Regions from separate parts of the Priestia sp. P5_B4 genome, predicted to be linked through region 2. Evidence: riboswitches for the same ligand, from Rfam matches in the RefSeq annotation. Region 2 holds a riboswitch; the other holds the start of a gene.
What was found. Region 2 has a riboswitch for glycine ahead of AC1DRF_RS02435 (amino acid permease). Riboswitches for the same ligand answer to the same signal wherever they lie in the genome.
Positions count from the first base shown of each region.

Region 1: linked by a shared signal. The riboswitch ahead of gcvT (glycine cleavage system aminomethyltransferase GcvT) and the one ahead of AC1DRF_RS02435 (amino acid permease) in region 2 are both predicted to bind glycine.

Region 1 covers NZ_JBFULJ010000100.1:249-6,032, forward strand. The annotation lists gene AC1DRF_RS11140 (YqhG family protein) at 1-601, opposite strand, end outside; gene AC1DRF_RS11145 (DEAD/DEAH box helicase) at 588-2,261, opposite strand; glycine riboswitch at 2,442-2,534, shown strand; gene gcvT (glycine cleavage system aminomethyltransferase GcvT) at 2,747-3,847, shown strand; gene gcvPA (aminomethyl-transferring glycine dehydrogenase subunit GcvPA) at 3,868-5,214, shown strand; gene gcvPB (aminomethyl-transferring glycine dehydrogenase subunit GcvPB) at 5,207-5,784, shown strand, end outside.
Region 2 covers NZ_JBFULJ010000009.1:13,336-19,119, reverse strand. The annotation lists gene AC1DRF_RS02440 (cache domain-containing protein) at 1-872, opposite strand, end outside; gene AC1DRF_RS02435 (amino acid permease) at 1,205-2,557, opposite strand; glycine riboswitch at 2,716-2,796, opposite strand; gene AC1DRF_RS02430 (FAD-binding oxidoreductase) at 2,996-4,345, opposite strand; gene rlmD (23S rRNA (uracil(1939)-C(5))-methyltransferase RlmD) at 4,685-5,784, opposite strand, start outside.

The DNA of each region.
Region 1 (5,784 bases), on a different contig from region 2:
TTGGCTGAGCTTTAACATAGTCAGTCACATATGATGTGAGTCGTGCGATGGCACTTTTAGGTTTAATAAAAGGTGAGAGAGTAAAGCAATAGTCTGAGATTTTAGATGACAAATTTTGATTAATGATTAATTCATGAAATGATTCAATAATCTGTCCATTGATTAAATTAATGCCAAGCGACAAGAGCTCATCTTTTTTACGATCGCATTTGTATGAGACTTTAATATTTAATGCAAGCCAAGGGTGTAAAGGCTGATTTGTTGGCTGAGCTGAGGCAACTTGTTCATACAAGTGAATAAACCCGCCTAGTTTTTGAGTAGAAGCGAAAATTTGGTGCAGCCTAGGTGAACCGAAATGAATTCGTTCTCCTTGAACGGAATCGTCTTCAAATGCTGGGTCTGTAATGAAAGTGAGCGAAGCAGGAGTTGCTTCTCCTCCCGTCTTTTCAATATAGTGCCAATAAAATGGACGATTCATCAATTCTTTATCGAGTTCAATCGTTAATTGAACCGTCAGGTAAGAAGATGTTTCTGTGACAATAGAACAATTATTAGCTAGAAAATAACGCTTTAAAAATTGGTGAATATCAGTTTGCTGCATGCTGATCCTCCTCGCTGTCTTCGTATTGAATAATAGACGTCAAGTTCTCCATTTTGATTTTTATTTCTCCTTCACTCCGTGAATGAAATAAAATATCCTGAATATGCTCTTCGATATTTTTTAAATCAAGCTTTGTTAAAATATCATCTAGCTCTCCAACAACTCGTTCAAAAAGGTTTATTTTTTCGTATAACAATTTTAAAATATGTTCTTCGACCGTATGTTGAATGGCTAAATTGTAAATGTGAACATCATGTTTTTGACCTAAACGATGGACCCTTCCAATTCGCTGTTCTAGACGCATTGGATTCCACGGCAGATCATAGTTAATGATATGATGACAAAACTGAAGATTGATTCCTTCTCCGCCTGCTTCAGTGGCAATAAATACTTGCGCGTGGCTTTCAAAAAGCTGCTTCATCCAGTCTTTTTTACCTCGCTTAAATCCGCCTCTAAAAGGTACAGAGGTAATTCCATGCTGTTTTAAATACCACTGTAAATACAGTTGAGTTGCTCTGTACTCAGTAAAAATAATGACTTTATCATCAATTTTCTGAACGAGTTCTAGCACTTTTTCTGCTTTTGCATTTTGCGGAACTTGCTGAAGTAGTTCCATTAACGGAGTAATCATATGTTCCGTTAATGCGCTGTTTGGATCTTCCTGACGTTCCATCATGTTTTTTAATGTCATATACACCGCTTCACGGCTGCTGCAGGCCTCTCGCTGCAGGGTTAAAATTGAAAAAGCGCTTGAAGGGTGGAGTCCGTTTCCTTTAAAAGATGTAATCGCATCGTATAGCTCCCGTTCTTTCGGCGAGAATTCAACAGGAATGGTTTGAACAATTCGCTTCGTCCATTCGATACCCGTATCGTGGCGGCGATTTCGAATCATAACTTTGTTAACAAGCTCTTTTAAGTGTTCATCGTTTTGCAAAGAGCGTTTTTTAGCGGAAAATAATTCTTCGAAATAGTCTTTATTGCCGAGATGACCAGGCTTTAAAAGAGAGACTAAGTTAAAAATTTCTTCAATTCGATTTTGAATCGGTGTTGCGGTTAGCAACAGACAAAATTTCTTTTTTAGACTTTGCACAAATTCATAGTTTTTTGTTTTGTTGTTTTTAAGTTTATGAGCTTCATCAATGATGATGAGGTCGTAGTCTTGTTCTAGCACAATTTCTCGATGAGGAGAACGTTTTGCTGTATCAATTGAAGACACAACGATGTCACACTGATCCCACACATATGATTTTCTTTGAGGGACTGCGGGAATATAAAATTTTTGGTTCAATTCCATAGCCCACTGTGAAACAAGCGAAGCTGGAACTAAAATGAGAACTTTTTTAACAAGTCCGCGAATCATATATTCCTTCAAAATTAACCCTGCTTCAATCGTTTTGCCCAGTCCTACTTCATCTGCTAAAATGGCTTTCCCATTCATTGTTTCAACTACTTGTTTGGCTACTTCGAGCTGATGAGGAAGCGGCGTTAAATCGGCTAGATGTTTTGGGCTTTGTAGTCCTTCAAATTCTGAGATAAGCGTTTGGTCTTCTATTTCATAGGCAAGTTTATACAAATCCCATGCAGACCAAGGRCCGTCTTGCTCCAATTTAGTTGAGAAGGCTGCTTCCCATGTTTCATCGATGTTTAATTTCACTTTCATGATAAAAATGCTCCTTTGTGAAAAATTTTTATTGAACAAATGATAAGAATCAGGTAGGATAAAAATATATTTAGAAAATTTAAAAAAGAAAATAGATTAGCACTTTACAAATGATTGTGTGAATAAAGATAGATACATCTTTCAGTAGTATGCCCAACTTTACCAACTTTATAGAAGCGAATGACGACACGGGGAGAGACTACTTGAATGTAGCGCCGAAGGAGCAAGCAATAAAATTGTGAATCTCTCAGGCAAAAAGACTCTTGTTTGACGCAACTCTGGAGAGCGTCTATGCATTTATAGACCACCCACGAGGCAAACCTATTCATTTATAGGTAAACTTTCAGGTGAAAAGGACAGAGACTTCCTACTAAATACAGTAGGGGGTTTTCTGTCCTTTTTTGTTTGGATAAATAGTGATCCCCACACTATTTGAAAACTCCCCGTTATGAAAAGTTTCACGTGAAAAAGAGGAGGACATAAATATGACAACAGAATTACACAAAACGCCGCTTTATGATACCTATCAAAAATATGGTGCCAAAACAATTGATTTTGGAGGATGGGCTCTTCCCGTTCAATTTTCTTCTATTAAAGAAGAGCATGAAGCTGTACGTACAAAGGCAGGCCTTTTTGATGTCTCTCATATGGGAGAAATTCTTGTAACAGGAGCTGATAGCTTAGCTTTTCTTCAGCACACGATGACAAATGACGTTTCTACCCTCGTAGATGGAAAAGCGCAGTATACGGCTATGTGTTATGAAGACGGAGGCACGGTAGATGATTTGCTGATTTATAAAAAAGCAGATCAAGAGTATTTGCTAGTCGTAAACGCTGCTAATATTCAAAAAGACTATGAGTGGCTGGTGTCTCACAAACAAGGAGATGTAACGCTCGTTAATCAGTCTGATGAAACTGCGCAGCTAGCTTTGCAAGGTCCTGTAGCAGAAAAAGTTTTACAAACGTTAACGAACGAAAATTTAGCTTTGTTAAAGCCATTTACATTTGCTGATGATGTAGAAGTAGCGAATGTAAAAGCTCTCGTTTCACGTACTGGGTACACCGGGGAAGATGGCTTTGAAATTTATTGTTCTTCAGCTGACGCAGCTCACTTGTGGACGGCTATTTTAGAAGCAGGCAGTGATGAAGGTGTGCTGCCTTGCGGATTAGGAGCTCGCGATACGCTTCGTTTTGAAGCTACTTTGGCTTTATATGGCCAAGAGCTTTCAAAAGATATTACGCCCATTGAAGCTCGAATTGGATTTGCAGTAAAGACGAACAAAGACAGCTTTATTGGAAAAGAAGTGTTAAAAGAACAGCGTGAAAGCGGGGCACCTCGTAAGCTGGTAGGAATTGAAATGATTGATAAAGGTATACCAAGACACGGTTACGAAGTACTTGCAGATGAAGAACAAATTGGATTTGTGACAACAGGTACACAGTCACCGACATTAAAGAAAAACATCGGTCTAGCACTATTGTCAGCAGAGTATACAGAGCTTGGTCGAGAAGTGGAAGTGCAGGTTCGGAAAAAGCGCTTAAAAGCAAAAGTGGTTTCAACACCTTTTTATAAACGTTCAAAGTAAGCTTTGGGGAGGAATTTAACATGTTACATCGCTATTTACCAATGACAGAACAAGATCAGCAGCAAATGTTAGCAGCAATTGGTGTTTCATCTGTTGATGATTTATTTTCAGATATTCCGCAGCGCGTTCGTTTTCAAGGAGAATACAATATTAAAAAAGCGGCTTCAGAGCCTCAGCTGTTAAAAGAATTAAATAGTATGGCTGCTAAAAATGCTCATTTAAAAGACTATGCTTCTTTTTTAGGAGCAGGAGTTTACGATCATTACATGCCGGTTATTGTTGATCATGTTATTTCTCGTTCGGAATTTTATACGGCCTATACTCCGTATCAACCGGAAATTTCTCAAGGAGAACTTCAGGCCATCTTTGAATTTCAAACAATGATTTGTGAGTTAACGGGGATGGACGTGGCTAATTCTTCTATGTATGACGGAGGAACTGCTTTAGCAGAAGCCGCTATGCTCAGTGCGGGTCAAACAAAAAAGAAAAAAGTACTTGTCTCTGCGGCTGTTCACCCTGAGTCAAAAGATGTGTTAAAAACGTATGCGAAGGGTCAATACATTGAAGTGGTAGAAATCCCTTCAGCAGACGGCGTAACAGATATGATTGCATTAGAAAAAGAGATGGGGAGTGACGTGGCAGCTGTTATTGTCCAGTATCCAAATTTCTACGGACAAATCGAGCCGTTAAAAGAAATTGAAGAAATTACCCATCAAGAAAAATGCATGTTTGTGGTTTCAAGCAATCCTTTATCATTAGGTTTACTTACGCCTCCTGGAGAATTCGGAGCTGATATTGTCATTGGAGATGCACAGCCATTTGGTATTCCAAGTCAATTTGGAGGCCCGCACTGCGGATACTTTGCAACTACGTCTAAGCTTATGCGAAAAATCCCAGGACGATTAGTAGGGCAAACGGTCGATGAAAACGGTAAGCGAGGGTTTGTTTTAACCCTTCAAGCGCGTGAACAGCATATACGCCGCGATAAAGCGACGTCTAACATTTGTTCAAATCAAGCGTTAAATGCTTTAGCAGCATCAGTTGCAATGACAGCTTTAGGCAAGCAAGGTGTAAAAGAAATGGCGCTGCAAAACTTATCAAAAACGCATTATGCATATGAAGCGTTAAAGGCAAAAGGGGTAAATGTAGCATTTGAAGGACCGTTTTTTAACGAATTAGTCGTGAAGCTTCCGGTTTCGGTAACAGAAGCAAACAATCATTTATTAGCATCAAAAATAATTGGCGGTTATGATCTTAGCCGTGATAACCAAGCGCTTGAAAATCACATGCTGCTTGCTTTTACAGAGCTCCGTACAAAAGAGGAAATTGACCAACTTGTAAATGAATTGGGGGATCTTCATGCTTAATCAAAATCAATCACTTATTTTTGAAAGCAGTAAAGAAGGGCGAATCGGCTATTCATTGCCAGAGTTAGATGTGCCGCAAGTAAATGCTGAAGAACTGCTTGGGAAAGCGTATGTGCGTACCAAAGCTCCTGAGCTTCCTGAAGTATCAGAACTCGATATTATGCGTCATTACACCGCGCTTTCAAAACGAAATCACGGGGTAGACTCAGGGTTTTATCCGCTTGGTTCATGTACGATGAAATATAATCCAAAAGTGAATGAACAAGCAGCACGCATTGCTGGGTTTGCGCATATTCATCCGCTTCAAGATGAGCAAACGGTTCAAGGTGCTCTCGAACTTTTATATGATTTACAAGAGCATTTAACAGAAATTACAGGAATGGATGAAGTAACACTTCAGCCAGCAGCAGGTGCTCACGGCGAGTGGACCGGGCTTATGATGATTCGTGCCTATCATGAAGCAAATGGTGAGACGCAGCGAACAAAAGTCATTGTTCCAGACTCAGCTCACGGAACGAACCCGGCTTCGGCAACAGTTGCGGGATTTGAAACGGTAACGGTAAAATCAAA
Region 2 (5,784 bases):
ACCCCTGAAACGATCCAAAGCGTTTTTTCAAACATTTCATAAGGCCTGTAAATTTCTTCAACGGGTAATTCAGCGACAATTCCCCAATCCAAAACAGGAATATATTCGAAAGACGCAAAGAAATACTTACCTTCGGTGTTCACAACGCGCTGATATCCTGATTTATGATTCATCGTTTTCTGAACGATTTCGTTTTTCTTAGCATTTTCACCGATTCTCTGTTTCTCTGGGTGGGAAATAATTCTACCATTGCGGTCTACAATAAATGTATAGCCGTTCTCTCCTATATCAAACGTTTGAAAGATAGATTGAAAACTTTTATTTTCTTCAATTCGCAGCGCTAAATTTACAACCTTTTTTACATTGTGCTGCCCATCCAAAATAGGAATCGCCATCACCACAATGTAGTGCTTTGTATCTGCTGAAACGACATCGCTTAAATATATTTTTTTGGTTCGCAGCGCTTCTTGAAAATATTTTCTTTTACTTAAGTTCACATGTTTCATATTCTTTAAATCATTCGGGTAATAATGCTCAACATACCCTTTTACATTAAAAATGGTTCCGCTATCGATATACGGTGAAATATTAACTATTTTTTGCAATTCTTTGTCTATTTCTTGTTCATCATCCGATAAAAAAATAGGATCTTGCTGTACCTCGTCGCCTAGGCTCCAAATATCTTTAATGACGACGTTAATTTGCTCTTTCATTCTCTTGACGGTTTTATCAGTTACCTGCCGATATTGATCTTGAGAAATATTAGGCAGCATCACTCTTGAAACAATAAACATTAGCGTCAGTACGGTACAAATAAGAAGCACATTAATCGTGAAGATTTTCCAAAACGTATGAGATTTAAACCATTTCATGTTTGTTCACCTTAATCTAATGAAGTCTACCTCCATTGTACTGCAAAATGAAAACTTTTCCATATAAATGACGGAATTCCATCTTTAGACACAGAAGAAAAGCAATTTGTTCTACATTCCTATCAGAAAACTACGAGCTTTCTCACTGTGTTTTCTGTTAGAACAAATTTTTAGTTTTCTTCTATAAACTTTGCTTCCTGCATTTTATTCATGCAGGAGAAATCAATTATTTATTCTCCACTAAAAAGACCTCATCACGGAGTGATGAGGTCAGAAATTTACTATATTCTTTTATAAAAAATCATGTTTGTTCCCTGCTGATTTTCTAGCCTTTAAAGATTTATTTTCTTTTTCCTTCTAGTCCAGTAAAAAATAAATAAGAGAATAAACCAAACGGGCGTCAACAATAAGGCTGGGCGCGTCGCGTCAGAAAACAGCATAATAACAAGAATCACCGCAAACAAAGCTAACACAACATAGTTTATGAATGGTGTTAACGGTGCTTTGAATACTGATGCTGCATGCAGCTGCGGACGCGTCTTTTTATACCTTAGATGGCAAATGAGAATGATACTCCACACCCAAATAAAACAAATAGCGCTAATGGTCGTGACGATGCCGAAAGCTTGGTCTGGTATAAGCTTGCTTAAAAGAGCTCCCGCTGAGATGACCAGCGTAGATACGAACAATCCGTTGCTTGGTACGTGGTTTTTGTTCAGTTTTGCAAACTTAGATGGCCCTTGGTCATTTTTACTTAAATTATATAAGATACGGCTTGTTGAAAACATTCCGCTATTACAGGCAGAAGCGGCTGAAGTTAGTACAACAAAATTAATAATTCCAGCAGCAAGCGGAATTCCGACTAAACTAAAGGTTTTAACAAATGGGCTTTCTGCTGCATTTAATTCCATCCACGGGTTAATAAACAACAGAACGATAAGCGCTCCAACATAGAAAAATAAGATTCGCAGCGGAATTTTATTAATGGCCGATGGAATATTTTTTTGGGGGTTTGATGTTTCTGCTGCCGATACCCCTACCAATTCAACCCCGACGTATGCAAATATAACCATTTGGAATGAAAGTAAGAAACCTGAAACCCCATTTGGAAACAGCCCTCCATGATTCCAAAGGTTTTGAACAGTAACAGATCCCGCATCTGTTTTAAATCCCATTACCAGCAAAATAACGCCAATAATAATTAATGCAAGAATCGTAATAACCTTTATTAAAGCAAACCAAAACTCTAATTCTCCAAATAATTTTACGGTTAATAAGTTAAGACCTAATAAAATGATTACACAAATAAGTGCCGGAATCCACTGAGGAATATTGAACCAATATTTCACATATACGCCAACTGCAATCACATCAGCCATAGCTGTCATAATCCAGCAAAACCAGTAGGTCCATCCCGTTACAAATGACGCCCATGGTCCAAGATACTCTTCAGCAATATCAGTTAACGATTGATAACCTGCTTTAGACAGCAGTAGTTCTCCTAGCGCTCTCATCACAAAAAAAAGCGCAATACCAACAATTAAATAAGCAAAGATGATAGAGGGACCTGCAAGCTGTATTGCTTTACCAGAACCTAAAAACAAGCCCGTACCAATGGTTCCCCCAATCGCAATTAGCTGAACATGACGATTGGATAAATCCCTCTTTAATTCTCGTTGTTCCAACTCTAACTCCTCCTAACAATAAAACCTTTGATGCGATCGTGCGGACTACAAATAAAGTCCAATAAAAAAAGAGATTGGATGCGCTCCAATCTCATGGTCATAAGAATAACAAATATTAAGGTACATGCTACCAATTAGTAACATGCCAAATAAATATCCGGTACTCTTCTGTCCTTTTGCCTGAGATTGTGAACCCTTCGGCGTCGCGAAACTATCGCGATCTCTCCAGAAGCTGCTCCTGCTATAGTGTGATCCATAGCAATCATAGCTTTCTACGTATTAAATTTTTCAATCAATAGAATGACTGTCGAATAGTTGTTTATTCTAATACCAGTTGGATACTTTGTCAACAGGAAAGATTACTTTCATTTATTTACCTTCTTCGAAAAAAGGTAATCGAACATTTTCAATCGTCAACTTAGTATCCTTTTCCTCACGCTACCTGAGTCCTTGCGCGAACCTGAACACATTAAACGGATCGTACTTTTTGTTCACTCTTTCTAATCTCTCTGCGTTGTCTCCAAAATACTCATGCTCGTAGTTTCTAAGGTTACTGATAGGGAAATTCACATAGGAGCCTATCGTAATACTTTTAATATATTCAAATCGCTTGCGAAGCCAATCTCTGTTTGCTCTTGCAAATACATCTTCTGTCCATACAGACTGAAACCCCATAATATATCTGGCGTTTCTGTAGAAAAAAGCCGTTTCTCTTTTACCAACACTGCGGATTTCTCCTCCTAGTGCATAAAAAGAAATCGCGGCATAAACGGACCCTTCTGCCGGACGCTGTATGAGATCTGTAAGATTTTCAAGCTCACCACGTGAATAGCTTCTGTGCACAAATCTTCCCGTTGACTTAAATTTTTCAGACGGAGGATAGGTTGCCTCTATTTTTTTTACCGCTTCAAGAAAAGATAATGATTCCAGCTCTACTCGAAACCCTTCTACTTCTGCAAAAGGCTGCAAAATCTTCCGAGCTCTTTCTGGGGAGCCGTAAAAGAATCCGTTTGCAAATATGCCTAACCCTTCTCCTTCTGCATTATAAAAGCTTGCAACTAGCGTCATACGTTTGTCCAGTTCGGGCAGCCAGTTTTGCCATATATTCATCACTTGTGTCTGCTTTTCTTTTGTAGTACCTACATAAAAGAATCGAACGAGCGTCACAGAGTTGTTCGTTGGCTTTGGAAGCTGAAACGTCATGCTTACTACAACGCCAAAGTTACCGCCACCGGCACCGCGGCATGCCCAAAAAAGATCAGCTTTACACGATTCGTTTGCTTTGATGAGCCTTCCTTCATAATTGACTAATTCTAGCTCTATCAAGCTGTCGCATCCTAACCCGTAAAGTCTGCTCGAAAGTCCCCAGCCTCCTCCGAGCGTAAAGCCCGACACGCCAACAGTCGGACACGTTCCTCCTGGAAACACATATCCGTTCGAACCGATGAAATCATACACTTCCGTATTTTTCGCTCCTGCTTCCATCTTTAAAATGTTCCGTTTTTTATCTAATTTCAACCTATTTAATCGACTAATATCAATGACTAATACACAYTCACCTGTAGAATATCCTTCATAATGATGACCGCCAGATCGAATACGAATCTCAACACGATGCTTGCGCGCCCAGCGGATCGCATTCACAACATCCTGCTTTTTTTCACAGTACACAATCACAAGCGGAAATTTATCAATAGCGCGATTCCATTCCTGACGAGCCTCCTCATAAATGGGATCTTTTGGCGTTACCGCTTCTCCCGTAAGCCCTTTTAAAAACATTGAGTCCATCTGACCTCTGCTCCTTTATACATACTTTTTAGTAGTTTTATTAATATAGTATTATCGATGTGGTTAAAGGTTTGGGTTTTGGGATAGAGTTTGCGTTTATTATTTGTATAAAAGACGTCATTATAGTTTTTCTTAAAGGCATTAACCCTCTTATGTAATCTCTCTTTAGCGATGTAACACTTTCCAAGACTAGACTTTATGAGAATTCCATCTCAATATACTAAGATATTTTTTACACTAAAAGAACAGATGTGGAATTTTAACAACTTTCTCCATTAATAAGAGTACAGCTCAAAGAAAAAAGAGCAGAATCAAATCTGCCCTTTACTCTTTTTCTATTCATTTCTTTAACGTCAAACTCACCACATTCTCCACATGCGCCGTATGAGGGAACATATCAACAGGCTGAATGTAATCAACATGATAAGCCTTCGACAGTTGCTGCACATCTTTGGCTAATGTGGATGGATTACAAGAAACGTAAACCACTTTCTTTGGCTTCACTTGTAAAATCGTTTTTAGAAGCTTGTCATCACAGCCTGTTCGCGGCGGATCAACGACGATAACGTCTGGCTTCCAGCCTTCTTTTACCCACTGCGGCATCCATTTCTCAGCCGGACCCGTTACGTACGTAGCATGCTCAAACCCATGATCTTGGGCATTTTTTCTTGCGTCTGCAATCGATTCTTCAATCGTATCCATTCCGCGAATTTCTTTGGCATCTTTAGCAAGCCATAAGCCAATTGTCCCTACTCCGCAGTAAGCATCTACAATTTTTTCAGTGCCTGTTAGCGCAGCTGCTTTTTTTACTTCGTCGTATAGCTTCACGGTTTGAAGAGGATTCAACTGGAAGAATGCACGCGCTGAAAGTTCGAACGAGATATCTCCTAACGTTTCTTGAATCACCGACTTTCCAGCAAGTGTAAACGTTTCGTCTCCAAAAATAAGCGATGTTTTTTGACCGTTTACGTTTTGTACGAGTGATTTCACTTCCGGTAGGCGGCGCTGAATTTCTTTAATCAGCAGCTCTTTTTTCGGAATGTCTTTTTTAGCCGTAATCAAGACAATTTGCACTTCACCCGTTTCAAAGCCTACTCGAGATACGATGGTACGTACAATACCACGGCGTTTGCGTTCATTGTAGATAGGAATTTGAAGATCTTGTAAAATTCGTTTTATTTCTTTTGTCACGTGATTCGTGGCTCCATGCTGAATAGGACAGTTTTCAATGTCAATCAGTCGATGAGAGTTCAGTCCATACAAACCAGCGATGACTTTTTGTTTATCCACACCTACTTGGAATTGTGATTTATTACGATAGCCCCAAGGATTTTCCATGCCAATTGTTTGGCGTGTTTTTTCCTCTACTTTTTTTAATGAACTGTGACGTTCGAACGCTTGCAGAACAATATCACGCTTCGATTCTAGCTGACCTTCAT